4 regions of the Sporosarcina siberiensis genome follow, and region 3 is predicted to be linked to each of the others. Evidence: riboswitches for the same ligand, from Rfam matches in the RefSeq annotation. Region 3 holds a riboswitch; each other region holds the start of a gene.

Region 1 (7,489 bases), on a different contig from region 3:
GAGGTTCGTCGCTTGAAAATATTAGTAATAGAGGACAACGAAAGTGTCTCTTCAATGATTGAGCTCTTTTTTTCTAAAGAAGGAATTGACGGTACTTTTGAAATGGATGGTTTAAAGGGGCTTGAACTTGCCAAACAGGGCGATTGGGACTGTCTGATTATCGACTGGATGCTTCCTGGAATGGACGGCGTATCAATTTGTCAGCAGTTGCGAAAAGAGAACTATTCCGTTCCCATCATCATGCTGACCGCAAAAGATAGTGAATCCGAGCAAGTACTGGGGCTCGAAATGGGTGCCGATGATTATGTGACCAAACCTTTTAGCCCCCTTGCACTCATGGCCCGCATTAAAGCAGTAACGCGAAGGTACGCTCCATTAAAAGAAGAGATGCCTATAGAAGGTATAGTCGAAACAAAACACTTCAAAATCAATTTAAATACACGAGAAGTGTTGTTAAATGAAAAACCTGTTTTAAATCTGACACCTAAGGAATTCGATCTTCTGTATCACTTTGTCCAGCACCCCAAGCAAGTGTTTTCACGTGACCAATTGCTAGACAGTGTATGGGGTTATGATTTTTACGGTGATGATCGAACTGTAGATGTTCATATTAAGAGACTTCGTACAAAAGTTTCGACAGATGAGCAACCCTTTTTTCACACAGTCTGGGGTGTTGGTTACCGATTCGACGAAACCTTTGAAAATAGAGATGATGCACAATGAAAATAAAATACGTATACCAGCTCATCGTAAGTCATGTGAGCGTAATTGTGATTTCCTTTTTACTCATTAGCTTATTGTTCTCACATTACGTCGAACAATTTGTTTATGATAATAAAACCGAGGAACTTTCATCATACGGCCAAAGTATTTTACAAGACTTTGAGAACAATCAACAAAACTCAGCAAATATACTTAAAAATTATGGACACGTCCTTCAGGGAAGAGATATTCAGTACAGTCTTTTTGATGAAAGGTCAGCGATCATTTATTCGACAAGTACAAATACCCCCCGCATCGAACTCAATGAGGATGAATGGGGACATCTTAAAACTGGACATAAGATTACTGTTAAACAGGACTTTAAACGATTCCATGAAGGCGTCACATTCGTCTTGCTTCCACTTCATTTGAACAACCAATTTGTTGGAGGTATTTTACTGACGTCTCCAATAAAAGGCTCCCGAGAAGTCATCTCACAAATGAATAACTACTTAATATATACGACAATTATCGCACTAGCCGTGGCCTTTCTTTTAAGTTGGATACTGTCTACGTTCCATGTAAAACGCATCAAACGGCTAAGAGAAGCAACTTCAACTGTCGCCCACGGTGATTATTCTGTGCGAATCCCACATACAGACTTTGATGAAATCGGAGAACTTGCGGGGGATTTCAATGGAATGGTTGAAAAACTAGATCTTTCGATGGAAGAAATTAAAAGCCTTGAAAATAGACGGCGCCAGTTTATGGCTGATGTTTCCCATGAACTGAGAACACCACTTACGACAATCCGTGGAGTGATTGATGGGTTAAAAAACAATATGATTGCCGAAGATGAGAAGGAAAAAGCACTTGGACTGGCTCGAAATGAGACCATGCGACTCATTCGCCTCGTTAACGAAAATCTAGATTATGAAAAAATCCGTTCGAACCAAATAACACTTAACAAACAAAGTATTCAACTCGTAGAGCTATTGAATATTATCAAAGACCAACTTGACGGTGCTGCAGGTGAACGGAATAATGTGATTCTTATCGTCTCTGAACCAGATGTAACTGTCTTTGCTGATTACGATCGTCTTACCCAAATTTTAATTAACATTACAAAAAACAGTATTCAATTTACAGAAAATGGGACAATTACGTTAAGAGGAACCGCACTGAAAAATGAAACGATGATTGAAATTGAAGATACAGGGATAGGAATCGATCCTGCGGATATCGAAAAAATATGGAGTCGTTTTTACAAAGCAATCCTTTCACGAACGACAAATCCTTACGGAGAGTTTGGTCTTGGCTTATCCATTGTGAAACAACTTGTTACAATGCATGATGGAACAATTCAAGTTACGAGCGCGACGGGAAAAGGGACAAAATTCACCATTATAATCCCCCATTAAAGTTCACAAAATTGCCATGAGTTTATGTGGTTATTTTCCCGTTAATAGTTTGTTCATAATTGCAATGTATGATAAGTTTATATCTAACGAATTGGAGGCAATATAATGTTTAAGAACTGGAAGAAATCACTACTAAAGGCAGGTATACTCTCCTCTCTCCTAGTCGTTGCTGTAGGTTGTTCAAACGAAGAATCGATTGCATCAGTTGAAGGGGACAAAATTACCAAAGATGAATTATATGAAGTTCTCGTACAATCTCAAGGAGAACAAGCACTTTCCGCACTAATTGATGAAAAAGTCATTGCACTCGAAGTGAAAAAGAAAAAAATCAAAATTTCTGACGAAGACATTGATAAGGAACTAGAGACATATATTGAAAATGCTGGCGGTCAAGAAGCATTTGAAGCTACTCTAGAACAGAATGGTATTACAGAAGCTCAGCTTAAAGAAAACATTGTTCAATACTTATCAATCCGTAAATTGATTGAACCTAGAATTGACATAACAGACGAAGAAATTAAAGCGTACTTTGATGAAAATAAAGCGCAATTGGATCAGCCCGAATCCGTTGAGGCGAGCCATATTCTTGTAGAAGATGAAGCAACAGCAAAAGAAGTTGCACAAAAGATTGCTGATGGCGATGATTTTGCAGCTTTAGCAAAAGAATATTCTACAGATGCTTCCAATGCTGAAAAAGGTGGAGAACTTGGATTCTTCCCACGCGGAAAAATGGTTCCTGAGTTCGACGAGGCAGCATTTTCTATGAAACCAGATACGATAAGTGATCCTATTAAAACAGATTTCGGATACCATATTATTAAATTAACGGATAAAAAAGAAGCAACAGAAGCTGTTTTAGAAGACCATAAAGAAGATATAAAAGAAGGACTTTTCGAAGAGAAATTACAAGCTCAGTATGTCGAATGGTTAGACGAAGTACGAGCTGATTATAAGATTGAAAACTCTTTAGAGAAAAAAGAAACAAAAGATAAAGAGAAAAAGTAAAACTTTAACAACATAAAAACATTGACATCCTCTGATAACTAATGTAAATTATGCTCATGAGTAATTATTGATAACCGAATAGCAACATCTCTTATCAAGAGTAGCTGAGGGAAAGGCCCGTTGAAGCTCGGCAACCACCTACTGTGAACAAACAGTAGAAAGGTGCTAAATCCTACAAGACATTTCTGTCTTGAAAGATGAGAGAGGATTATCGTATTTCCTATTGTATAAATACGCCTCTCTATTTCTGATAGAGAGGCTTTTTGTATTATTAAAAATTAACTACACAACATTAGGAGGAATTTTATATGAAAAGAATTGTAGTTCTATTATCATTAGTCTTGTTAATTGGTGTCCTTTCAGCTTGTGGAAGTAAAGACAAAGAAACAGGTAAAGCATTAAGCGAGGAAAAAATCGTCGTTGGTGTTACAGCAGGTCCACATGAGCTCGTAGTAAATAAAGTGAAAGAACTTGCTGCAAAAGAAGGTTTAGAAATTGATGTTAAAGTTTTCACAGAATATATTTTACCAAACACAGCATTATCTGAAGGAGATTTGGATATCAACAGCTTCCAAACACTACCCTTCTTAGAGAAAGTAAACAGTGACCGTGATTTGAATCTAGTCCACGTCGCAAAAACTATTTTACTTCCAATGGGTATTTACTCAGACAAATTCGACAGTATTGACGATATCCCTGACGGAGCATCTTTCGGAATGCCAAATGATCCAAGTAACGGTGCACGTGCTCTGATTGTATTAGAAGCGGCCGGCGTGATTACACTAAGAGATGAAGATAAAACTACTGGAACAGTACAAGACATTGTAGAAAATCCGAAAAACTTGAAATTTGTTGAATTAGAGGCATCACAACTTCCTAAACAACTTATTGAATTGGACTTTGCTGCCATTAATACAAACTTTATTTTAGCAGCTGGTAAAAACCCAGTCGAAGATTCCATCTTCTTAGAATCTAAAAGCTCTCCTTACGTAAACTACATCGTTGTACGTGAAGAAAACAAAGACGATGCTGTCGTTAAAAAGTTTGCTGAACTCTATCAATCCGATGAAGTAAAAGAATTCATAAAAGAAGAATTCAACGGAACAATCCTCTCAAGCTGGGAATAACAAAAGCTGAAGCGCCTGGTAGACCCGACAGGCACTGGAAGACAAGAAAGAGAAGTTGCGCACTTTGACTTCTCCTTCTGTTCTGAAGTGACCCGAGGGGCTAGGCGCTGAAGGCTATACGGTAACAAAAGCGGATGTGCATCTCTCATTAAGCAGTTTTTTCTCTAGAAAGGAATGAGTGTCATGATTAAATTAAACAATGTTTCAAAAGTGTTTGAATCGAAAAGTGGAGATGTCAAAGCAGTTAGCAATGTCAATCTTCATGTGAAAAAAGGTGAAATCCATGGTGTTATCGGGTACAGCGGAGCAGGAAAAAGTACACTTATCCGATGTGTCAATTTACTTGAAAGACCCACTGTTGGAGAAGTATTTATTAGTGGAACAGAAATGACAACCCTTCCTTTGAACAAACTGCGTGAAATGAGACAAAACATTGGTATGATTTTTCAAGGGTTTAATTTATTAAAAACGGCAACGGTCTTCGAAAATATTGCGATTCCACTTAAATTGCTCGGGCTCGATAAAAACGAAGTTGAGCTGCGCGTCGTGAAATACTTGGAAATTGTTGGCTTAACAGATCGTCAAAAGGCATATCCAAATCAATTGTCTGGTGGACAAAAGCAACGCGTCGCTATCGCTAGAGCTTTGGCACAAGAACCAAAAATTTTACTTAGCGATGAAGCAACAAGTGCTCTTGATCCTGAAACGACAGAATCGATTTTGGATTTACTGTTGAAAGTAAACGAAGAGCTCGGCATAACCATTTTACTCATCACACATGAAATGAATGTCATTCAAAAGATTTGTGATTATGTGTACGTTATTGAAGGCGGAGAACTCATTGAGCACGGGTCTACGATAGACTTATTTGCAGCACCGAAAGAAGAAACGACTACGAAGTTCTTAAACACTATTGCTCAGCGTAAAATTCCTACTTCATTAGTACAACAATTAAATCTTACTGGTAATGTTTCAAGATTAACTTTTGTCGGTGAAGCAGCAGGACAACCACTGATTGCTTTAGCAACCGAAAGATTCAATGTGACTCCTAATATTTTATCGGCGAATATTATTGAACTGAAAAACGGTATCGTCGGTAACATTGTCATACATCTTGTTGGTGAAACAAATAACATCATCAATGCTATTGAGTTCCTTAAAGAACAAGGCGTTGGTGTTGAGGAATTGGAGGGATAATGAATGGATAAATATGAAGAGTTCATGACTAAATGGTTACCAGTAATCGGAAAATCAATTGTAGAAACTTTTCAAATGACCATCGTTTCCCTACTGATTTCGATTGTCATCGGGGTATCGCTTGGAATTATATTAGTACTTACACGTCCAGGTCAATCTTTTGAAAACAAATGGGTCTATCGTTTACTAAATCTAGGCGTTAATATCATCCGTTCCATTCCATTTATTATTTTATTGTTTTTCATCCTACCCTTTACTAAGTTTATTGCCGGAACGACGATTGGCGTTCAAGGGGTTATCGTACCTCTTGTAATTTACACAGCACCCTATATCGCAAGACTTATGGAAACTGCGTTACTTGAAGTCGATCAAGGCGTAATCGAAGCCTACACTGCAATGGGTATTAAAAGAAGATCTATCATTTGGAACGTTTTACTTAGAGAAGGAAGATCTTCAATCATTTTAGGCTTAACGATTGCAACGATTAGTTTAATTGGTGCAACGGCAATGGCTGGTCTTGTTGGAGCTGGGGGTCTTGGAGATCTTGCGTATAGATATGGGCATATCCAATACGAAGTGAACGTTATGTATGCAGTTGTCTTTATACTGATCATTCTCGTACAAACGATACAAGTTGTAGGTACCTATTTTGCAGCCCGCCTTAAAAGGGATTGAAAGGATTGAATGTGCATGACTCGCAAAAAAAGCAACGACTCTTTTCTTCAAACAATGTCTTCATCTACAGATGAACAGTTCCCTATCAACTTTAAAGCATTGGAAGAAAAGGCAAGTACTTTATTATCTAAAGGAGCCTTTGGATACATCCAATCTGGTGCAGGAGGAGAAGAGACACTGCAAAAAAACACGTCCTCCTTTTCAAAACTTTCGATTGTTCCAAGATTTTTAAACGATGTATCTACTGTGGATACGAGCATCACATTATTCGGTCGTACATATCCACAACCTTTTCTCTTGGCACCGGTAGGTATGTTAAAACTTGCACATGAAGATGCCGAAATTGCGGCAGCTAAAGCAGCAGCAGAATACGGAATTCCATATATCCAAAGTACAGTTTCAAGCTACTCGATAGAACAAATTGCGGCAGAAACAGGCACGAGCCCAAAATGGTTTCAATTATATTGGTCCAACAATAAGGAGATCTCTTACAATATGGTTCGTAGAGCTGAAAAAGCTGGCTATGAAGCAATTGTATTGACCGTTGATACGGTTATGTTGGGGTGGCGTGAAGAGGATTTACGAAATCAATTCTCTCCACTTAAATTAGGTCTTGGAAAAGCAAACTATGAAACCGATGATGTCTTTTTAGCTGGTTTACCAAATAAAGAGGAAGAAACCATTATTCAAGGTATTGTCGACAATATCCATCACCCTACACTAAATTGGGCAGATGTTGCCGAACTGAAAAAGAGAACGTCCTTACCAATCCTATTAAAAGGAATTCTTCATCCGGACGATGCACTTTTGGCGATTCAAAACGGCATCGACGGTATTATTGTTTCAAACCACGGTGGAAGACAGCTTGACGGGGTGGTATCGAGTATCGATGCCCTTCCTGCAATAGTAAATGCTGTGAATAAGCAAATCCCAGTTTTGCTTGACAGTGGAATTCGACGGGGTGCAGATATTATTAAAGCCATTGCCTTGGGAGCCGACGCTGTGTGTATAGGCAGACCTTATGTGTACGGCCTTGCTGCGGGTGGACAACTCGGAGTAGAAAAAGTAATTGATGGGTTTATTCAAGAAACGAGTATTTCAATGGCATTGACCGGTGTTGCAAAAGCACAGGATCTTCGCAATGTGACGATAGTGAATTCATAACAAGACATTTTTAATAAAGAAGCAAAAATCCGACCTATTTAAGGTCGGATTTTTTGTTGTACGCATATGAAAAAACCCATTAACTCTAATTTTTATAATTAGGCATTTAAAACTTTTAAGGCCTGTCCTACGCTTAGCGTACGCATCGCCTGATATTGAACAGCCGCTTTTAGAGCTGGAATATCATCCGTGATTTTT
Region 2 (7,489 bases), on a different contig from region 3:
CCAATAGGAATCCAATCGCAGCTCATTATTATTGCAATTGTCACAGTATTATTTATCATATCCGCATGGTCTGGGCTCAGTAAAGGGATTAAATACTTATCGAATTTAAATCTCGTCCTTGCAATTGCACTACTTGCTTTAGTTGTTATTCTCGGACCTACTTTACTCATTTTCAATACGTTTACCGACTCAGTTGGTGGTTATTTATCAAGTCTTATCGAGTTAAGTTTCAGAACGTCTCCACTTAATGCAGAAAACCGAGAATGGTTAGACGCGTGGACTATCTTTTACTGGTCATGGTGGATTGCATGGGCACCTTTCGTCGGAATGTTTATAGCCCGTGTATCAAAGGGTCGTACGATTAAAGAATTTTTATTCGGCGTTCTCGTCGTTCCAACAGTTATTGGTGCATTTTGGTTTTCTGCATTCGGATCAACGGCTATTAATATCCAAAGTACAGGTATTCAAGATTTGGCAAGTGCATCCACAGAGCTTGTTGTCTTTGAAATGTTTAACACAATGCCGTTATCGCTAATTCTTTCGTTTGTAGCAATCTTATTGATCATCTCGTTTTTCATCACATCGGCAGACTCAGCAACTTTTGTCTTAGGTATGCAATCGACAAATGGGTCATTAACTCCGCCAAACACGGTGAAACTAACTTGGGGTATCATCCAATCAACAATCGCAGTAATTCTTTTATCTGTAAACGGTCTTACCGCCTTACAAAATACGATCATTATCGCAGCATTACCCTTCTCTTTTGTCATAGTCTTAATGGTAATTGCATTAATGAAATCATTAAAAGAAGAACTAAAATTAATGAAAAAGTAAACAAAAAACAATTCCTTAACAGGAATTGTTTTTTTGTTTAAAGAGAATTGCTCAATTGTAAGCACGTCTATTTCTATAAGTTCCGAAATTCATTCATTTTGAACTTGCATCCGTTAGATACTCTTCTATTGAAATATTATATTTATGCCCAAGCTCTTGCAATTCATTATAAATCGCTTGTGTTAAAACAATACCTTCCTTCAAGCTCTTCTCTCTTTTGATTTGTTCTATTTCTCCAGGCATATATACTTTCTGATGAGCGGCACTTGGAGGACTTGTGACCGTTTGTGTAATGCGATCATCCATTCTCTGTTTAAATGTATCCAAATCCATGAAACTTTCAATATCAAATACAATAAATGTGTGACCTAACTGTTGTGGTCTCGTGTCATTGTACATTTGTGAAATATGTTCTCCAAACATGGCTCCGGTCATTACGCCGGTCATTATATCAATCATCATCGACAGCCCAGACCCTTTAGATCCAAAAGGAAGCAGAAAACCATCCAGGGCTTCTTGTGCATCGGTCGTATCATGACCGTCTTCTGTAATAGCCCATCCTTCTGGAATTTCTTCTCCATTCTTTGCAGCTAAATTAATTCTCCCTCGAGCTACATTACTAGTTGCCATATCCAAAATTACGGGCTCATTGTTCGAAGGAACGGCAATAGAGATTGGGTTCGTCCCTAATGTAGGTTTCTTCGCTCCCCATGCAACCATTATTGGCGACGTGTTCGTCATAGCGATTCCTAGACAACCTGCATTGGCTGCCATTCTCGTGAAATATGAAGCGGTCCCAAAATGATTTGAATTACTAACACCTACAAATGCACTACCATATTTCTTTGCTTTTTCTATCGCATTTTCCATTGCAATTTTCCCTGCATATTGACCCCAACCGTTATTTGCATCGTATAGCGTCGTTGTTTCAGTTTCTCTTAATACCGTTAACTCCGTGTGATTTTTAATCACTCCATTTTCTAATCGACCTATGTAATCCGCTAATCTTGTAACTCCATGTGAATCTACTCCCATCACATTCGCATCGACTAAACTATCCGCTATCACTTCAGATTCATTCTTTGGTATACCGAGAGCTGTAAATACTTCATAACAAAACTTTTTCAACTGTTTCACAGGTATTCTTTTTTCTATATTCATTGTTTTAAGTCCCCTTTGCATTCGTTTTCATCATTTGATACTAGGAATTATAGATGGAATCTGCTGTACCACCAACAAAAGAGAGACGAATAAACCGTCTCTCGCAATATACTCTAATCACACCGTCACTGGAACTGCCTTCTCAATCGCTTGTTTAAGATCTGCAATGATATCATCAACTGATTCTAGGCCTACTGAAAGTCTGATAAGCTCTTCTGTAACACCAGACTTCTTCAAATCTTCCGGACCTAGTTGTTGATGTGTTGTCGAAGCCGGATGGATGATTAGTGATTTTGCATCCCCTACGTTCGCTACATGCGACCAGATATCCACATTGTCAATTACTTTTCTACCCGCATCACGGCCACCTTTAATGCCGAAAATCACGATAGAACCAAAACCATTCTTCAAATACTTCTTAGCAAGATCATGTGATGGATGATCTGTATTACCTGTAAAAGTAACCCATTCCACTGAAGGATGATTCTTCAAGAATTCAGCCACTTTAACCGCATTTTCATTATGTCTTGGAACACGCAAGTGAAGCGTTTCTAACCCTTGCAAGAAGTTGAATGCACTGTCAGGGTCGAGACATGGTCCAAAGTCGCGTAATAACTGTACGCGCAGTTTTGTTGCGAATGCTGCTGCCGCTGCGTCAATTCCGTAACGCAAGCCACCATACGATGCATCGGGCTCTGTAAATCCTGGGAATCTACCTTGTGTCCAATCAAACTTTCCAGCATCGACCACAATTCCACCAATAGTCGTACCGTGGCCACCAATCCATTTCGTTGCGGAATGAATCACGACATCCGCTCCAAACTCAATTGGATTTGAACCATATGGTGATGGGAATGTATTGTCAATCAGTAACGGCAATCCGTTTTCATGTGCAACTTCTGCTACAGCTTCGATATCAAGAACGTGAAGACCTGGATTTCCGATTGTTTCTGCAAAAATCGCTTTCGTTTTATCCGTAATTGCAGCCCGGAAGTTTTCTGGATCCGTCACATCAACAAACTTCACAGTAATTCCATAACGAGGAAGTGTAACCGCAAATAAGTTATATGTGCCACCGTACAAATTACTTGCTGCCACTATCTCATCACCAGTACCTGCAACATTCAAAATTGAGAAAGCAATTGCGGCCATTCCCGAAGAAAGAGCTACCGCAGCCGTTCCGCCCTCGAGAAGCGCTAGGCGTTCTTCAAACACAGCTACCGTCGGATTCGTAATTCGTGAGTAGATGTTTCCAGCTTCTGATAAACCAAATAAGTTTTGTGCATGTTCCGTATCTCGAAAAACGAAAGAAGTTGTTCTATGAATTGGCAACGCACGGGATCCAGTCACCGGATCAGGCTTTTGTCCACCGTGTAGTAGAAGTGTTTCAGGTTTTAGGTTTTCGTTTGTCATTGTCATTACCTCCAGTAGTTTTTTAGATGAAAAATATAGTGCGGAGGCGTTGGGGGTTCCAAGGAATAAAAAATAACCCCCTTCGCTTAAGAAGAGGGTTACGCTTTCGCAAATTCCTCCCCTTATCTTTCAGTCCGTTTACACGAAACTGTAGGAAGTAGCACCTTTGCAAGTTGGTCACTTGCTGGTTGCTGGGCATCGTAGGGCCTAATCCCTCCGCCGCTCTTGATAAGAGTGTTGTTGTATTCAGTTTTCCATCTTGTTACATAGTATAGATGTAGTCGCAATATAAAGTCAAGTGTTTATTTAAAAGTTTCTGAAAACTAATTCTAAAAAAAGACTTTTAGTCTAAGCATACTTACTTTTAATGAAAATACATCCTTTTTAAAACATATCAATAATATATATGTAACCAAATGCCATTAAAGTAATTACTAGAAAATACAATCCATTCCATTTAAACGCAACGGTAAAACCATCTTTTTTTACATTCTGGCTTATTATAATGTTCATCGCATTTAAAGGACTAATAGCAGCTGATAGCATCCAACTAAAAATACACATAAAAGCAATAGGTAAAGGATTAAATGGAATTCCTGATTCAATAAGCGTTAATAAAATTAAAGGTATTGAAATGATTTGGTGAACTCCAATCATTGCTACCCCGGTCACAAACAAGAGGATAAACAAAAACAATACAGCAAGTGATTCATTTACTGACCACTCTATTGCGCTTTTTAGCACATTAATAAAAGGTGTATTGGCAATTGCATTCCCGAAAATACCCGCACTTAAAAATAGGGAGATTTCCATTCTAGATCCAATTAACAAACGGTCCTTATAGTGCAAATACTCTTCTCTAACAACAGCCCATTTATTACGCAGAACAACCCAAACAAATGGAACCAAAACACAAATAAAACTAACCAATAACAGCATTGGTTTATGAAGCAACGATTCCATACTAATCAATAATAGAATCAACCCTAAAACAAATACTATAAGAAAAAATATGTTCTTCAAACCATTCTCATCAGGCTTCAATTGTCCAGGCTCTTGTAAAAGTGTATGAGTAGTCGCTTTCGGTCTCAGTAAAAACAAACCTACAACAGCTTGCATAAGTGAAAACGTAATTCCTACTAATATATAGGACATATATTTAACTTCTAATAAATAGATTACAATACCTACTGAGGCAAAAAATGGTGACCAAAGAACGGCAGGTGTAAACCCTAAGTAGTAAGAACGAGACAACATTTTGGGCTCAATTTTAACATCTTTTACAAAGTCATGCACGATGCGTATCGCACCCATATTTAATATAGGTGCTAACAGCATCATAAAAGAACTCATACTATAAAATGTTTTACGTTCATCATTTTTATTGTTTGATAACCCGGAAACGATAGTATCAATTATTCCTTCTCTTCTAAGCGGGATTGACAGCAGAGGAGCCAATATTAGGATTGCAAGCAGTGGAAGGTTTTGTGTAATCCCCTCAAACAGCTGAAGTCCCCTATTGCCATTTATAAAATGTATAATCATTCCCGTAGTAAAAAGAAATAATGTGAACAGCCTTCCTTTGATCTCCATAGAAAAAACAACCGTTAGAAAAGTAGCTACTGAAACTATAGTAAACAAAACAGTTATCAAAGGGTGGGAAATATACGCATTTATCATATATGTCAAGCACATTAACATGATGAGAGTAAAGCGTATCATGTTACACCTACTCTCTTTCTTATTAATATAAGTTTCAATAACTTCTCAAATTTCTACTTTATGCTTTGGGACCACCGGCAACATATAAAACTTGTCCAGAAACGAAAGAGGATTCTTTACTTGCAAAGAAACAAACTGCGTGAGCAACATCTTCCGGCATTCCTGCACGTTTCACAGGGATTTGTTTGGCCTTTTCTTCAACCAACTGCTCAAATGCTATGCCATTACGTTCAGCCACAGATTTCGTCATTTCGGTAACAATGAAACCAGGAGCAACTGCGTTAACCGTAATGTTATAACGCCCTAGCTCCAATGCTAATGTTTTTGTAAAACCTTGGATACCGGCTTTGGCCGTTGCATAGTTCGCCTGTCCTCTATTCCCTAAAGCAGAAACGGACGAGAGATTAATGATTCTACCGTACGCATTCTTCACCATGAGTTCTTGTGCATATTTACTACAAATAAATGCTCCCTTTAAATGGACATTCATTACTTGGTCCCAGTCTAGTGTGCTCATTTTGAATAGTAAGTTGTCCCGTATAATCCCTGCATTATTCACGAGAATATCTACTCTATTATGTGTCTTATTAATTTCTGCAAATACTTTCTTCACATCTTCTTCAGCTGTAATATCGACGACATACTTTTCAAAGGAAATTCCCATCTCCCTAAACTCAATAGCCGTTGCATTTAAGATACTTTCATCCACATCTAAAAGACATACATGACCTCCTGAAAGGCCAATCTTTTTGGCGATTTCTTTACCAATGCCTTTACCTGCTCCTGTAATAACTGCTACTTGATTTGTGAAATCAGTCAAAGTTTTTCACCTTTTTCCCATTGTATTCATCGTCAAATAACTTAATTGATTGCGATAGTCATAAACAATTTCTTCTATGATTTCAGCTACAGTTTTTACTTCATCGATAAGACCGATCGTTTGCCCAAGTGCGATTACTCCTGTATTTAAATTACCCGTATCAATTAGCTCTTTATACGACTCCCCACTTATATAAGGGAAAATCTCTTCGAAGGTAGCACCTTGTTTTTCCAACTCTTCCAACTCAATAGAATGATTGGTCTTCATAACTCTGGCGGTTTTCCCAATCGATTTCTTCACCATTACAGTATCTGTTTCAGACAAACTCTCCAAATAATCTTTTACATTCTGATGGAGTCTAACTTCTTTTGACATTAAGAAACGGGTGCCCATTTGTACGGCACCTGCACCTAATGCTACAGCGGCGAGTACAGACTTACCCGTTGAGAATCCGCCTGAAGCGATAACTGGAATCGAAAGCTCTTTTACCGCTTTTTGAATAAGAGTTAAACTGGTTGTATCTTCTTTACCTGGATGTCCACCACATTCATAGCCATTTACCACAACTGCATCGCAGCCCAACGACTCTGCTTTTTTTGCAAAACGAACAGAAGGAGCAACATGAATAACTTTTACATTTGCTTTTTTCAGGTCATCCATATACTGTTCAGGATTATTTCCTGAAGTAAATACGATTTTAACGCCGGACTCAATTACACCTTCAACGAATTCATCCATTGGTCTTCGAATCCCAATCGCAATGTTCACTCCAAAAGGTTTATTTGTAAGTGTCTTTGTAAGTTCAATATCCTCCAGCATTTCTTTCTTTGTTTCGTAACTTCCGGCCGTGATTAACCCTAATCCACCCGCGTTAGAAACTGCTGAAACTAAAGGAGAAGTTCCAAGGCCCTGAAGCCCGCCTTGGATGATTGGATATCGAATGCCTAGCATCTGTGTGATCTTTGTTTCAATCATTTTACTTCTGCACCTTTCAATTCTAAGGCTCCAATTATGAAGCCATTTTACCGCTTAAATACATAGGATGTAATTTCTTTTGGAATACGTAAATCGCTAGCAATAATGCTATTCCGATAACATCTGATGCCACTCCTGGTAATACTAGAAGAACAGCACCACCGAATAACAATATTCTTTCATACCAATATGCTTGTCTGATAAACCATCCCTCAGTAGCACACGCGACAGCAATAATACCAATTATCGCTGTGATTACAGAAACAATAATCGCAGGCCATGCACCGACTAGTAATAACGTCTCACCGTAAACAAAGAAGAATGGCACGATGAACGCAGCTAGACCTAGTTTAACAGCCGCAAATCCTGTTTTCATTGGGTCAGCACCGGCAAGACCTGCTGCCGCGAACGCCGCCAATGCAACCGGAGGAGTAATTGCAGACAGAGCTGCAAAGTAGAACACGAACATATGTGCAGCTAATGGTGAAACTCCAAGTAGAATTAAAGCAGGTATAGTCAGTGGCACTTGAACGATATATGCCGCTACTGTTGGTAGCCCCATAC
Region 3 (7,489 bases):
ATGCAAGTCAATCCAATTTTATTATCGTTGAAAATGAAGAGTTTACTACATCAGAAATAGAAGAAATCGAGAATTCATTAGGACAATTTTCTTTTAACAACGATGAAAAGTTAAAGCCTGGTGACATAACCACTTATTCATTACCTAGTTATGCTGTAAAAAAAGGTCTAAAGTGGGCAGTAAATAATACAACTACAATCACAAATCTCATAGGAAAAACTCTTGGTAAAAAAACTGCCGCGAAATTTGGAAATGTCATGCATGGTACTGTAAAACCACTACTTAGAAAATTAGAGAAGATGGACAATGTAACTTATGGTAAAGTTCAAACAGAACTCACAAAAGCACTTACAAAACCATTAGGTAATAAGTCAACAGCTAGTAAAGTCTCAAGCTTTATTGTAGAGTTAATGAAAGTATTCGGACCTTAAACTATACAAAAAAATATAGAACCCCGAGGTGATTAATAAAATGGAAAAAAGAATTCTTTTTTTAGAAAAAGAAAGAGAAGAATTAATTAATACAATTGAAATTATGGATAAAAACCTTTTTGAAATACAAGAAACAGTATCAAAATTAGAACATGTACTAATTAAAATAGTAGAGAATTCTTATACCGAAGAATTCAATTCGGATTTAGAATATATTTTATTAAAACACGATGTTAATACCGAGGATTCTTATAACGCTAAAATGTTACCTTTACGAATGCAAAAAGCTTATAAGGAAACAGGTATAGCTCCTACGTTCCAAGAATTTCATAATGAACTTCTTGAAATTATAGGTATTGAAGCGGATGACAAAGAAAACATACCGACTACGTTAACTACTAAACTACTTAAAAGTTATCATGATGATAAAGATGTCAGTGATTTATTAACAGTGATACCTGCAATACTGTTAAATAAATGAAAAAAGGCGCCACTCAATTGGCATAGTAGGATTGCTTTTTAACGAATTACTTGGTTACGGCGTATATTGGGCATTTTTTGATATGAATAGGTAACCGAAGGGTGAATATCTCACGGAAGAAAGTTCACCTGATGGTAAGTTTACGGTAAAAGCATATGTTGCTAACGGTGGAGCTACAACGTCTTATACAGTTCGTGGTGAGTTGGTTTTCAATAAAAAAAATAAAAAAATAAAAAAACTAAGAATGTTTACTGGAATCCCAAGGAAGATGGTTCTGATAAAAAGTGGTTTGATAATGACACGGTAATAATTAATGGGCATTCTCTAGACGTGCCAGAGGATAAGTTTGATTTTAGGGATCAGTAATTCACTGCACTGTTAACGGGTGCGATTAATGCATAAGAGTTACGCTATAATCGGGCTATTTAAGAAGTTAAGGAGCTGACAATGTGGTGTTCTTCAAAAAGATGAGCGATAAAGAATCATTCAACTCGAGAAAAGGAATGATTTTCGGTTTTTATACTTACATGCTAGTGTCAGCAGTGAACTTTTTTTATTATTTATCTACAGAAAGCGTCTTGTTCTCTCCGAGTTATATTTTTTGGAGTGGTTTATTAGCTTTCTTTTTGTTTGAGTTTATTTTAAATCTTAAAGACAAATTCATTAGAAAAAATATAGATAATTGAGTTGATCCTTTTTATTCTAGAATAGTGCGCAATTGTTGCACAGGGCTTGCACCTTATAACAAACGGGCCAAAGAATTGAAGAAGAATGATTATATAAAGTAATGACCTTATCAACTTACTTGATAAGGCAAAGGTTCACTCTATTTCAGACTTTTCACGTTCATTTCTTTGTTTTGTCTGCAACCAAAAATCGGGTGATTCATAACGAATTAAAGAATAATCAAGTTCTTCTTCATTAGTTGCTACCTGAACTAACAAAAGCTTCTCTTTATTACTCGGGTGTATATCTGCTGTTTTAATGTTTATAACCTCTACTCCTGTTCGTTTAGGTGTTCCAACAACAACAACTTGATTTCCTTTTGTATAAACATCTGTGATATTTGTTTGAAACACAACTATATACAGGTCAAGGTCAGTTTCATTCATTGCAGTATTAGCAGCAATACCTACATTCTGTGTAAAATGTAATTCTTCTGAAATCCCAATGGAATAATAAGGGAACATTCGGTGGAGAGAATAGTGTATTCGAGAAGGAATATAGCTCCATCTTCCAGTCGTGCTATGCCAGTGTTCTTCGTAAATTGGTCTAATATAGTTTGGTTCGCTTTTTATTACTTTGAAAGGGATTTTTATTCCTTCTTTTAACACTTCTGAAATAGGGATGGCATCGGTAGGATAATTCACATCGGTTCCCTCTTCAAAAGGGAAAGGTGAATCAAGAATGGTGGTAGGTTCAGGTGGTTCAAGGCTGTCTAAACGTTGTTCCAATTCCTCAATCCGTTTGTGTTCACTTTTAATATTATTCGGTTGCGAGATGGATAACTCCGTTAGTTTTGTATTTAAGGACTTACTATAAACAAATAAGCTTAAAATAATTAAAAAACAAATAATATAACCAATCCTTGTTTTTAACATGATCTGATCACCTCAGCATATTATCTGCTTTTATGAGGGATTTATGCGGAAGATTAGTTATTTTAGCAGTCTTGGCGATAATATCAATTAACAAATTGATTGTAGCAATCAAAAGTTAAATACAATCGAGTATCTTCAGTATTAGGATGTTTTAATCGTTTAGCATTGTGCAAAAAAAGGGGTGCGTCCGTCTGGAACGGAAATCAACGTGTGAAGAAATCTCCACTTGGGTGCGTTTGCCGACAAAAATTACTTCCAGACACTTAGTTGATTAGAGTACCAATAGCCTATCTAAAGCCTGTTGTGTATAAATACTAAAGTTTATTACATTAGAAAAATGAAGAGTCCCAATTCATAATCGAATTAGGACTCTTTTTTGTATTTAATTTCGTTTATTATACCGGTTCCCTTTATAAGCTACACCATTTTCAATAAGGCATCTTTACCAATCATACCTGCATGAATCCCGAGACTTTCTGCTTCAGTTGTAACCATTTCGAGTGGGGCATTAAGCAATTGGTCAATTGTTTTAACGCCAACTGCTCTGCCCGCTATAATTTTGCGGTCACTCAAATGCCTATTCAATAGGCCTACATCTAGTGCACCACACATTATATACCCATTTTCGTTTGAAACAGTTAACAATGTAGTCTTTGGTAAATGAACCGTTACTGCAGTAAATGAATACCCATCAATAATAACAGTCGTCAATGACACCATTTAATCTACCCCTTTCACTTATATATATTTAGGGGAGTAGCAATGGGTTACTCTTCTTCAGAAACGACAGTAGCATTTTCCAGATGTTTATCTAAATCAGCAGTAAAGTCCTTTTTTTGCTCAATACTCCATTCGAGTTTTTCAGACATTAAATCGATTACAAGTTCTTTCCACTTATGTACCCAAGCGATATCAAACAGAAGAGCTCCGGTACGTCTCCAAAAGAAATCGACAGGAGTACAAGTGAATTCATCTTCAATCGAATAGACGACCTGAGCATAGATATCTACAGGCATTCCAAACTCTTCTGCGTCGGTTTTATAGTTCTCGATTAACGCGAAAATACGATCGATGTTGGAACCGTAATTTTGAACAAGAGAATAGGCGACTTCTTTTGATAAACCATGATCCATACCTAGGCGAACTTTGGAATACTTGTATGCTTCAAAACGCTTAGAACCACCTACGTGACCGCCCGAAATGGGCATGTTTTTTGTATTGCATGGAGAATATATTTTATCGTCCTCTTTTTGGTATTCGGATGTTATTAAGTCTACAATCGTTTCCGCCATTTTTCGGTAACCTGTTAGTTTTCCACCAGCTATCGTTATGAGTCCGGTTTTCGATTTCCAGATTTCATCTTTCCTTGAAATTTCGGAAGCATCTTTTCCTTCTTCTTGGATTAAAGGTCTCAGTCCTGCCCAACTAGATTCAATATCAGATTGCGAAATCTCTAAATCCGGGAAAATAAAATGAATAGCATCCAGTAAGTAGTTTTGATCCTGTTCAGTGGTTTTGGGGTTTTTTAAATCGCCGGCATAATCAGTGTCTGTTGTTCCGATATATGTTTTACCATCTCTTGGAATTGCCAAAACCATTCGGCCATCAGGAGTATCAAAGTAAATGGTCTGCTTCAATGGAAATACACTTTGATCGAAGACAATATGCACACCTTTTGTTAAGTGTAATTTTTTATTGTCCAAAGGAAGGTCTTTTTCTCTTACTGTATTAACCCATGGACCGGCAGCATTCACAATCTTTTTGCCATGTATTTCATAAGACTCGCCGTTCAACTGATCCACAACTTTTATTCCAACAATTTTTTCGTCTGTATAAAGAAACTCTTCAACTTTAGTGTAATTGAGTACTGTTGCTCCTTGTGTTTTTGCCTCTTTCATAACTTCTATTGTTAACCTGGCATCATCTGAACGGTATTCAACGAAACGCCCTGCACCTAATAATCCTTCCTGCTTGAACTTGGGCTCAGCTTGCAGCGTTTCCTTTACAGTAAGCATGCTTTTTCTTTCATCTTTCTTAACACGCGCAAGCATGTCATAAACTCTCAAACCGATTGATGAACTGAACTTTCCAAATGTACCATTTTTGTAAATAGGTAAAATAAGCCACTGTGGAGTGGTAACATGCGGACCATTTTCGTAGACGATAGCTCGTTCTCTTCCAACCTGCGACACGATTTTTATTTCAAAACTTTTTAAATAGCGCAAACCACCGTGAATCATTTTTGTTGAACGACTGGAAGTACCACCAGAAAAATCTTGCATTTCTACGAGAGCCGTTTTCAATCCCCGGCTTGCTGCATCCATTGCAATACCGGCCCCGGTTACTCCGCCACCAATGATTAATACATCAAATTCTTCTGTTTGCATTTTTGCAATCGTTTCATGCCTATGAGAATTAGAAGTTTGTTTATTCATAAGATGTGTGCACCTCCGTTGATAATTTCTGTGATTTACTTAAATGATACTATAATACCGTGGGCTATACCTATTGAAATTACTTGAATAACCAGATATAGTTAAGCAATATGTATGTATTTATACTATTTAACAGGTTGCTAATATATTGACAATATTAATCTTTCATGAAATAATTCAAGTACTATTTTTATAGACAAAAAAATCACATATACTCTTATCCAGAGCAGGCGGAGGGAAAAGCCCAATGAAGCCCGGCAACCGACTCATTTTGAGCACGGTGCTAATTCTTCTAGCTAATAGAGCTAAAAGATAAGAAGTTGTTTGAAAAGACCTCTTCTTAATTGATAGGGTCTTTTTTAGCGTTATGGTAAACAGATAGATAGTGTTAGAGGTGAAATTAAGTTTAACTCTAGATTGAAACAGTTCAAAATCTATGAAAGAGTTATAGAGTAAACATTTTCAACCGAACTAATTATTAGATTTATCGAGGAGGATGCAATATGGGTTTAACAGCTACTTATTTATTTCCAACAGATGCAAATCAACAAAAGATTGCTGAGCAACATGCGCTTGGACTGACAATTGGATCTTGGACGGACATTCCACATCTTGAACAGGAGCAATTGAAAAAACATAAAGGTGAAGTAATTTCAGTGGAAAAGGGCGAATTAAAAGATACGGTGAAAATATTTTATCCTTCCGCAAATTTTTCTGCAGACTTACCAGCAATTTTAACCACAGTTTATGGTAAATTATCTTTCTTTGAGGGATATGAGTTAATCGATATGGATTTCGATGCAGATTTACTTGGTAAGTTCCCAGGTCCCAGATTTGGTACAAAAGGTATTCGTGAACAATTAGGTGTATACGATCGTCCTTTGTTAAAAGCCATTTTCAAAGGTGTCATGGGTAAAGATTTAAAGTTTTTCTCTTCACAATTGGAAGATTTACTGGCTGGCGGCATTGATTTAATAAAAGATGATGAGATTTTATTTGAAAATGAATTGACGCCATTTTTGAAAAGAATTACGACTGCAAAAGAAATTATTCATAATCATTATGAAAATACCGGAGCACGAGCACTGTATGCCGTTAATTTATCTGGAAGAACGCATGAATTGCATGAAAAAGCGGAGCAAGCTGCTGAATTAGGAGCAAATGCATTATTATTTAATGTGCATGCGTATGGTTTAGATGCACTGCAAGGATTGCGTGAAAATAATAATGTTGGGTTGCCAATATTGGCACATTCTGCTTTATCCGGCGTTCTTGCTGGACAAGCAGGACATGGATATTCGTACTCGTTGCTCGTTGGAAAGCTTACACGTCTTATAGGTGGGGATCTTTCCTTGTATCCAAGTCCGTATGGTAATGTTGCTATACCGCTCTCAGATGCTTTGGCTATTAATCAAGCACTAACGGAGGAGAATGGATTTGAACAAACGTTTTCCGTACCATCTGCTGGAATTCATCCCGGAATGGTACCCCAATTAGTGAATGATTTTGGTGATAATCTTGTAGTCAATGCAGGTGGGGGTATTTTTGGTCATTCTGATGGTCCAACTGCTGGAGCACAAGCCTTTAGAGCTGCAATCGATGCAAGCGTTCAAAAGATATCTTTACAAGAAGCTGCAAAAACATCTAAACCATTGCAACAGGCAATTACCCAATGGGGCGTAATTGAACCGAATTAAAGTAGCATTCTCAAATTCACAATTGAGTAGTGATTATGACAAACATATCTTCAAGTACTGATTGTAATTTGATTATTATAGTTAGAACTATGAATTATCGGTGATCGGTAATATGTAGAAGGGGGTTGAGAAAATTGGGTACATCAATAAGACCCGTTATCTTTTGTGATTTTGACGGGACCATTACAATGAAAGATAACATCGTTAATATAATGGAGAAGTTTGGACCACCTGGTTGGGAAACAATTAAAGACGCGATATTAGCACAAGAAATTTCCATTCAAAAAGGTGTTAAGGAAATGTTTTCTTTGCTCGCGACATCTCAAAAAGAAGAAATCATTTCATTTGTATTGGAAGATGCAAAAATTAGAGATGGCTTTGCTGAATTTGTACAGTTTACAAAAGATCAAGACATTCCTCTTTATATAGTAAGTGGCGGCATCGATTTTTTCGTTTATCCACTGATTGAACCATTTGGTCCTTTCGATAAAGTCTATTGTAATGAAAGTGACTTTTTGGGTGAGAATATTAAAATTGAATTTCCACATTCATGTGATGCGAATTGTACAAACCAAGGATGTGGCTGTTGTAAACCAACAATTATTCGCAACTTAACAAACGAACAACAAACGAGTATTGTCATTGGAGATTCTGTGACAGACTTTGAAGCGGCGAAACTTGCTGATGTTGTGATTGCAAGGGACTACTTAATCGAAAAGTGTAAGAAGTTAGGAATTCCTTACCACCCTTTTGAAACGTTTTACGATTGTATACGAATCGTAGAAACAGAATTTAATAGTAAGCAATAACTTAAATTAGAGAGGAAGATGAAAATGGCGACGAT
Region 4 (7,489 bases), on a different contig from region 3:
GATTTAGCTAGTTTTATAAATGTGATTGGGCCCAGAAGAACTGGTTTACCGTTAATCCCTAATTCTTTTTTTGCTTCTCGATAAAATTCTAGTGGACGATTCTCAACCAATTTTGGCGTTACATTATCCAATTCTGGAACGATATAATGATAGTTTGTGTTGAACCACTTAGTCATTTCTGAAGCAATTGCATCTTTATTACCACGGGCTATAGCAAAGTAGGTATCTAATGGAACTTTCCCACCAGCATACTCGAAACGGGTCGGCACAATTCCGAACATTATTGATGTATCTAGTACATGATCATATAATGAGAAGTCACCTACAGGGATTAAATCAATACCGATTTCCTTTTGCTTCCGAAGATTGTCTAGACGTATTTCTTTTGTCTTCGTTAATAATTCGACTTCTGAAATTGACCCACTCCAAAAACTTTCTAATGCTCTTTTCCATTCGCGCTTTCCACCAATACGTGGGTATCCAATAGTTGAACTTTGTACTTTTACCATATCATCCATCTCCTCAGTTTTATGTTTTAGTTGTTCTGTTTTTTAGTTCAATGTCACCAATGCTTTCGCTACTGCCTCTACATTTACTTTACTTTTTATATAATTTGTCAATTTAACCGTTATGTCATAGCGAGTAAAAGGAGTGATTAAATAGATTCCATGAAAATACTCGAGTGCAACATCAATGAGCTCTTTTGATATTTCAATTCCTTCACGTGTTGATTGTTCACGGTCATTTGTAAACAAAGCCATTCTTGCTCGGACCTCATCCGTTAATTTAATACCTGGGACTTCATTATGAAGAAATTCGGCATTTTGAGTTGAAGTTAAAGGCATAATTCCAATATAAATGGGTGCTTTCAAATGTTTAGTTGCTTCATAGACAGCAATAATTTTTTCAGGACTGTAAATTGGTTGCGTAATAAAGTAATCCGCACCTGCTTCAATTTTCTTTTCCAGACGTAGTGTTGCTCGATCTAGATTACGTACGTTTGGATTAAATGCAGCCGCAACTGTAAAATTCGTCTTTTGTTTCAAAGACTTTCCTGAGGGTGATATTCCAGCATTAAATTGTTGAATCATTTCAAGCAAACCAAATGATGTGACATCAAAAACTGAGGTTGCTCCAGGGAAATCGCCTATTTTTGTAGGATCACCCGTAATCGCTAGTAGTTCAGTTATGCCTAAAGTATGCAAACCCATAAGATGTGATTGCAGGCCTATTAAGTTTCGATCCCGGCAAGTAATGTGAACAAGTGGCGACACGTCAAATTTCTGTTGAATTAATGAACCCATTGACGCATTACATATTCTAGGACTTGCAAGCGAATTATCTGCAAGTGTAATGGCATCCACACCGGCTTTTTGCAATGCTTCTGCACCTTGAAAATATAGGTCAGTATCTAAATGTTTTGGTGTATCAAGTTCTACAATAATAGAATGTCGTTCTTTCACAATCTCTAGTAAACTGGGTTTTGTTAATCGCTTTTGCTCTGAAACATTCACTTTAATTTCTTCTGTTTTAATGATTTTTTCTGTAACAGGCTTTCTGTTGATGAAACCCTCTGCTAATGCCTGAATATGCTCAGGTGTTGTACCGCAACATCCACCGATAAGATGAATCCCTTCACTACGGAAACTCTCTGCCTGCTCTTTAAAATACTCCGGTTTATTCTCATAAAATAATTTCCCATCCTGATAGCTAGGCAAACTCGCATTTGGATACACTGCAAGCATTGCACGTTTTGGGAGGGGTACGAATTCCAATGATTTAAGCATATGATAAGGGCCGAATTTACAATTGATACCAACAACGTCTGCTCCCAATTCCTCCAATTTTAAAAGGGAATCTGCAAGCGTCATCCCATTTTGCAAGACCCCAGCTTCTTGCATTGAAACGTTCGCGATGATTGGTAGGTCTGATACTTCACGAGCAATTTTAAGTACTGTTGTTAACTCATCAAAGTCATAATAAGTTTCAAGAATTAATCCGTCCACCCCTTCAAGAAGAAGGCAATACAATTGCTCTCTAAAACTTCTCTTGATTTCCTCTTTAGTTCCAATTTCAGTTTGGGAGCCGTGAATACCTCCAATTGTTCCAAGAATAAATGTATCTTCCTTTGCTGCTTGTTTTGCTAATTTAACAGCAGCTTGATTGATTTTTTTCACTTGATCTTCTAAACCGTATCTTGAAAGTTTAATATAATTTGCACCGTATGTATTCGTTTGAATAACGTCGGCACCCGCTTGAATATAAGCTTGATGTATATGAAGAACTTGTTCTGGGTGTGTCAAGTTCAACTCTTCAAAACAGCGGTCCACTCCGTGAGAATATAGAAGGGTTCCCATTGCGCCATCGCCAATTAGTATGCGTTCCCTCATCGTTTTTAGTAAATCCAACCAATTCACTTCCCTTTCCTAAACTTCAAGATTCAATAATTTTTCACACTCTTGAAATGCCTGTTGTAAATCTGCAACCAAATCTATTTCATCTTCTATCCCTACAGAAATTCGAAGCAAACAATTGGTTAGTCCATATTCCTTTCGGATATCTTCAGGTATCTCTGCATGCGTTTGCGTTGCGGGGTACGTAATAAAACTCTCCACTCCACCCAAACTTTCCGCAAATGAAAACAATTTCAGCGACTTTAAAAATGTCGACACCCATTCTTCTTTTGCTATTAAAAAGCTAACCATACCTCCTCTTCTAGGATAAAATACATCCGTTACTGAAGAATGGTCTTCTAAAAATTGTTGAATGATAAGAGCATTCTTTTCATGTTGGTTCATACGCAGTGCAAGTGTCTTTAAGCCTCTAATTAAAAGCCAACAATCAAAAGGAGCTAGGATAGATCCACATGCATTGTGTAAATACTTTAATTCTTTGCCTAACTTTTCTCCTTTTGAAATAACGAGACCAGCAAGTATATCGTTATGACCCCCTAAATATTTAGTTGCACTGTGAATCACAACATCTGCACCTTCTTCAATTGGACGTTGTATATAAGGAGTATAAAAAGTATTATCTACAATTAATAACAGCTCATGTCTCTCAGTGAATTTGGCCGTTAACGCTATATCTGTTTCCTGCATCAGCGGGTTTGTCGGTGTCTCAAGAAAAACGGCCTTTGTATTTTCCTGAATATATTCGTTAAGTTGCTCTTCTTCTCTCCCGTCCCAATACGTAAAAGTAAAACCATAATTCCTCTCAAATAATTCAAACATTCTATAAGAGCCACCATAAAGATCTCGAGAGACAATAAAGTGCGAATCTTTTTCAAACATTGAAAATACAAGTTGAACTGCACTCATTCCGGAACTACAGGCAAATGCATCGTCACCACTTTCAAGACTTGCGACTGCTTCTTCTAATACATCTCGCGTAGGACTTCCAGTTCTTGAATAAGCATAACCTTGACCGAGTCCAATTTCATCATGATGATATGCTGTTGAAAGATAAATCGGAGTACTTATAGCACCATGCTTTTCATCTTTTCGATTACCTATTTGTACGAGTTCTGTCTGTTTACTAAAATGAACCAAAAACAATCCCTCCTTTGAATTAAAATCTTACAAATAAAAAATCATCTCCCTCAAATGCATAGGAAGATGACCAAATAAAACTCATCTTCCAAGTCGTTGATAGACTTGCTGGAATTAGCACCTTTCCATAAATGGGGGTTGCTGAGGCGTCATCGGGCCAGTCCCTAAACCTCTCTAGATAAGAAAACTATTCAATTTTAGATATCGATTTCCAAACTCTCTAAATTAATTTACTAAATAAAAAATCCCCTTCATTATAAAAGAAGAGGGTTTTGCAAAATTCGCGTTTTTCTCTTCTCATCTCCAAGTTATTAACTACTGGAATTAGCACAGTACTATAAAAGTCTGTTGCTGAGGTATCATAGGGCCAGTCCCTTCACCTCTCTGGATAAGAAAATTTCTATTAAGTTATTGATGTTCACATTACACGTAACATTTGAAAGTGTCAAGCAATTTTAAAAAGTGGGAAACCTTATAATTAAATCTCTTTTTCGATTTTTTAATATTTCTTCATCATAGAAAAAGTGTACTCAAGTTAATGTTCCGTTCATACTCGAGCGTTACACTATATTAAGAAGCTAATTTATGGAGGAGATTTTATGTATATTGCATGGAAAGAAATCAAAAAGAATAAGACACGTTTTATAATATTAGGATCGATTGTATTTCTGGTTAGCTTTTTAACCTTTATCATATCAGGATTATCGAACGGGTTATCACAAGATAATGCCGCCTTAATAAAAAATCTATCTGATGGTCAATTTTATATGAATTCAGATGCCGATGAAACGTACAATCTTTCACGAATAGATGTCAATGTGCAAGACCAAATCCTTAGTGAACAAAAGGATGCAGCGGCATTTTCTATTCAAATGGGATTTTTAAATGATCCAGAAGATAAACAACGAAGTGTTGCGTTTGTAACATCGACTGAATCGAATCTGTTCCAAAAAGTAAAAGATGGAGAAATAATATTAGATCAATCATTGGAAGATGCAGGAATTAGTATTGGCGATGTACTTACAAACAATCAGTTCAGTGGTGAATTTATTGTAAAAGGTTTTGTAGATCAAGAAAAATACAGTCATGCGCCTGTTGCATACATTAATATGGAAAACTACAAAGAAATCTATCGTGTTAATGAAATGCAATTGGTATTTATTCCAGGACAAGATAAGGGTCAAACGTACACTGGGCTTCAATCTTTTTCTAATAAAAGCTTTTTAAACACTATTCCTAGTTACAGTGCAGAACAAATGTCACTAAATATGATTGTTTGGTTTTTAGTTGTCATTAGTGGTATGTTGTTCGCTATTTTCTTCTATATGATGAATGTACAAAAAATAGGATTATACGGAATTCTTAAAGCGATTGGAGTAAAAACAAGCTCATTATTTAAAATGATGTGGACACAAATGCTTTTCGTAACAGCGATTGCTTTAACGTTATCAATAGCACTTAGTCAAGGATTTAATTTTATTGTTCCTAAGGGAATGCCTTATAATTTGCCTTATGAAACGACTATTCAATTATCAATCATTTTCATAATCATTGGCTTTATTGGGGCTACACTTTCTGGTATACAAATTAAAAAAGTTGAACCACTACAAGCTATTCAACAAGGAGATGTTTAATATGACCATATTTAGAATAGATGAAATGAAAAAGTCATTTACAAATGGTGATGTAGAAGAACAAATTTTAAAAGGGGTTAATATTTCATTAAAAGAAGGAGAGATAACTGCATTAGTAGGCGCTTCAGGGTCTGGTAAAAGTACAATTTTAACGATTGCGGCAGGGCTTCAGCAAGCAACAGATGGCGATATAGTATTCGAAGGACAATACTTAACAAATATGAATCAAGAACAGATTCGTAAAATACGATCAAGTGATTTTGGTTTTGTTTTTCAATCTGCTCATCTTGTCCCCTTCCTTACAGTTAAAGAACAACTGATGTTAATGCTAGATGTCTCAGAATCGAAATTGAAAAAACATTCACAAATAGCAGAAGTTGAAAAAATCCTAAAATTAGTAGATATGAATCATAGAAAAGATGCATATCCCTCTTCCCTATCAGGAGGAGAAAAGCAACGAGTTGCGATTGCTCGTGCAATTATACACAAACCAAAAATGTTGTTCGCAGACGAACCAACTGCAAGCCTGGATTCTAAAAGATCAAAAGATGTGATGTTATTAATTCGTGACTTGACTAAAACAATGAATATTACCACATTAATGGTTACTCATGATGAAGACATGCTGGGCTATGCGGATCATGTTATTACAGTAAAAGATGGATTAGTAGTTAAATAAAAAGAAACGCATGGAGAAATCTCCATGCGTTCTTTTTATATTTATCTTCTTGTAGCTGCTTCTTCCCATATGTTCTTAAGCCAGCTATCAAATTCAGTTCCCTTTTCACCTTCATACGTGTCGTATAAGTCCAGTCTCATGTTTTTCAACTTTTCCTTATATTCCTCATACGTATGTCCTGCAGGTAAACTTTTCTTAATTCTAACAAAAACTTTAGATGCATCCTTAATTAAATCACCTTTTTTCTGAGTTGGCATTGAAACATCTTCACCAAAACCCTTTAGATGACGATAAGCAGCTTCTTGTAATTTATATACTGCGTCATTTTCCATTCTATTTACAAGAACATCAATTGTTCTTTTATGTTTCCATTTTCCTAATTCTTCAATTGCATCAAAGCGCTCCCGCCAATTCGACGTGCGATTCGCAGCCTTTTTCAGCTCATCATAATTTGGTGGTAATTCATTCATTATTGCTTTATTCATTTTAACCATTCTCCTTTTTTTAAATCCAATTGAAAATATGTTTTTCATTTCAAGACACTCTTCTTATCTATTGTACCATCTTCTGCTGTTTCAAATACTTTTTCAGCCCATATAAATAAAAACAAATAAATCGAATACGTTTGATTACTAAAGTTTCGGGTACTTTACACATAATAAGTCTGAAAGAATTTTTGAACTATTGGGAGGTTGCTTAAGATGGGGAATAAGAAGTATGTAGGCTCATTACATACAGAAAACGATGTACTCGATAAAATTGCGGAGTTGAAGGATTTAGGATTTAAAGAAAATGATATTTATGTTATAACAAATAACTTGGACACATTATCTATCGTTCGAGGATTAACAGATGTAGATTTAAGGTCTTCTGAAGGTGGTTGGCTAAAGCGATTTATTTCATTTCTTAGTGGTGATGAACCTGTAAAATCCGCATTTATCCATATGGGTTTCACACAAGAAGAAGCAGAAAGATATTTTAATGAAGTTAAAAACGGTGGATTTCTGTTATATGTAGATCAAGAATACGCTAAACTTATGCAGCAAAAAACAGAGTTTCAAACCGGTTATACAGACCCTAATATTGGTTCAAACTTCACCGTCAATTATGGAGCTATAAAGAACGACAAAGTGAATAGTTAATTTAATATCTATTCATTTTTATAAAACAACCTCCGAAACTAGAAAGAATCGGAGGTTGTTTTCAATTTAATTAGTAAGATATGGATTCCCATTCATACCTACCCAAAGTTCTGATTGCTCAAGTTGATATGCAAGCTGTAGCAAACGGTGTTCGTCTCCTTTAGATGCCATTACTTGGACTCCAAGCGGTAGACCATCCTTTGACATATGGACCGGGACAGACATCGCGGGTTGTCCTGTTAAGTTAGCAAGCTGTGTATACGGAGTATATGTTAAACTTGGTAAAAACATTTCATATATTATAGACTGCTTCTTATCCTCAGTTGCACTGCTCATTCGATCCCGAAGTATATGTTGTTGTTCGTGTGAATGTGTAAGCTCCCCGATTTTAGGAGCTGTAAATGCCGTAGAAGGCGTAATGTAGAAATCATATGTTTCATGTACGATAGCCATTTTTTCAGCAGCAGTATCCCATGAGGAAAG

The links. Region 3 has a riboswitch for S-adenosylmethionine ahead of ACFSFY_RS10440 (2,3-diketo-5-methylthiopentyl-1-phosphate enolase). Riboswitches for the same ligand answer to the same signal wherever they lie in the genome.
Region 1: another riboswitch for S-adenosylmethionine. It lies ahead of ACFSFY_RS16765 (MetQ/NlpA family ABC transporter substrate-binding protein); the one in region 3 lies ahead of ACFSFY_RS10440 (2,3-diketo-5-methylthiopentyl-1-phosphate enolase).
Region 2: another riboswitch for S-adenosylmethionine. It lies ahead of ACFSFY_RS07875 (O-acetylhomoserine aminocarboxypropyltransferase/cysteine synthase family protein); the one in region 3 lies ahead of ACFSFY_RS10440 (2,3-diketo-5-methylthiopentyl-1-phosphate enolase).
Region 4: another riboswitch for S-adenosylmethionine. It lies ahead of ACFSFY_RS08355 (PLP-dependent transferase); the one in region 3 lies ahead of ACFSFY_RS10440 (2,3-diketo-5-methylthiopentyl-1-phosphate enolase).

Annotation. Positions count from the first base shown of each region.
Region 1 is NZ_JBHUGI010000037.1:70,194-77,682, reverse strand. It holds gene ACFSFY_RS16780 (winged helix-turn-helix domain-containing protein) at 13-723, shown strand; gene ACFSFY_RS16775 (sensor histidine kinase) at 720-2,123, shown strand; gene ACFSFY_RS16770 (peptidylprolyl isomerase) at 2,229-3,128, shown strand; SAM riboswitch class I at 3,217-3,332, shown strand; gene ACFSFY_RS16765 (MetQ/NlpA family ABC transporter substrate-binding protein) at 3,437-4,255, shown strand; gene ACFSFY_RS16760 (methionine ABC transporter ATP-binding protein) at 4,439-5,452, shown strand; gene ACFSFY_RS16755 (methionine ABC transporter permease) at 5,456-6,127, shown strand; gene ACFSFY_RS16750 (alpha-hydroxy acid oxidase) at 6,143-7,291, shown strand; gene wrbA (NAD(P)H:quinone oxidoreductase) at 7,390-7,489, opposite strand, start outside.
Region 2 is NZ_JBHUGI010000021.1:96,831-104,319, reverse strand. It holds gene ACFSFY_RS07885 (glycine betaine uptake BCCT transporter) at 1-834, shown strand, start outside; gene ACFSFY_RS07880 (Ldh family oxidoreductase) at 928-1,995, opposite strand; gene ACFSFY_RS07875 (O-acetylhomoserine aminocarboxypropyltransferase/cysteine synthase family protein) at 2,113-3,408, opposite strand; SAM riboswitch class I at 3,528-3,643, opposite strand; gene ACFSFY_RS07870 (hypothetical protein) at 3,793-5,001, opposite strand; gene fabG (3-oxoacyl-ACP reductase FabG) at 5,189-5,950, opposite strand; gene ACFSFY_RS07860 (NAD(P)H-dependent flavin oxidoreductase) at 5,957-6,925, opposite strand; gene ACFSFY_RS07855 (TRAP transporter permease) at 6,960-7,489, opposite strand, start outside.
Region 3 is NZ_JBHUGI010000027.1:80,867-88,355, reverse strand. It holds gene ACFSFY_RS10470 (hypothetical protein) at 258-431, shown strand; gene ACFSFY_RS10465 (hypothetical protein) at 472-912, shown strand; partial or broken gene ACFSFY_RS10460 (DUF5412 family protein) at 905-1,278, shown strand; gene ACFSFY_RS10455 (hypothetical protein) at 1,734-2,366, opposite strand; gene ACFSFY_RS10450 (YunC family protein) at 2,931-3,233, opposite strand; gene ACFSFY_RS10445 (glycerol-3-phosphate dehydrogenase/oxidase) at 3,281-4,948, opposite strand; SAM riboswitch class I at 5,163-5,267, shown strand; gene ACFSFY_RS10440 (2,3-diketo-5-methylthiopentyl-1-phosphate enolase) at 5,452-6,645, shown strand; gene ACFSFY_RS10435 (2-hydroxy-3-keto-5-methylthiopentenyl-1-phosphate phosphatase) at 6,780-7,454, shown strand; gene ACFSFY_RS10430 (cupin domain-containing protein) at 7,479-7,489, shown strand, end outside.
Region 4 is NZ_JBHUGI010000024.1:81,890-89,378, reverse strand. It holds gene metE (5-methyltetrahydropteroyltriglutamate--homocysteine S-methyltransferase) at 1-509, opposite strand, end outside; gene ACFSFY_RS08360 (bifunctional homocysteine S-methyltransferase/methylenetetrahydrofolate reductase) at 552-2,408, opposite strand; gene ACFSFY_RS08355 (PLP-dependent transferase) at 2,427-3,551, opposite strand; SAM riboswitch class I at 3,630-3,736, opposite strand; SAM riboswitch class I at 3,846-3,946, opposite strand; gene ACFSFY_RS08350 (FtsX-like permease family protein) at 4,151-5,185, shown strand; gene ACFSFY_RS08345 (ABC transporter ATP-binding protein) at 5,187-5,864, shown strand; gene ACFSFY_RS08340 (HEAT repeat domain-containing protein) at 5,906-6,349, opposite strand; gene ACFSFY_RS08335 (YflT domain-containing protein) at 6,566-7,006, shown strand; gene ACFSFY_RS08330 (amidase) at 7,073-7,489, opposite strand, start outside.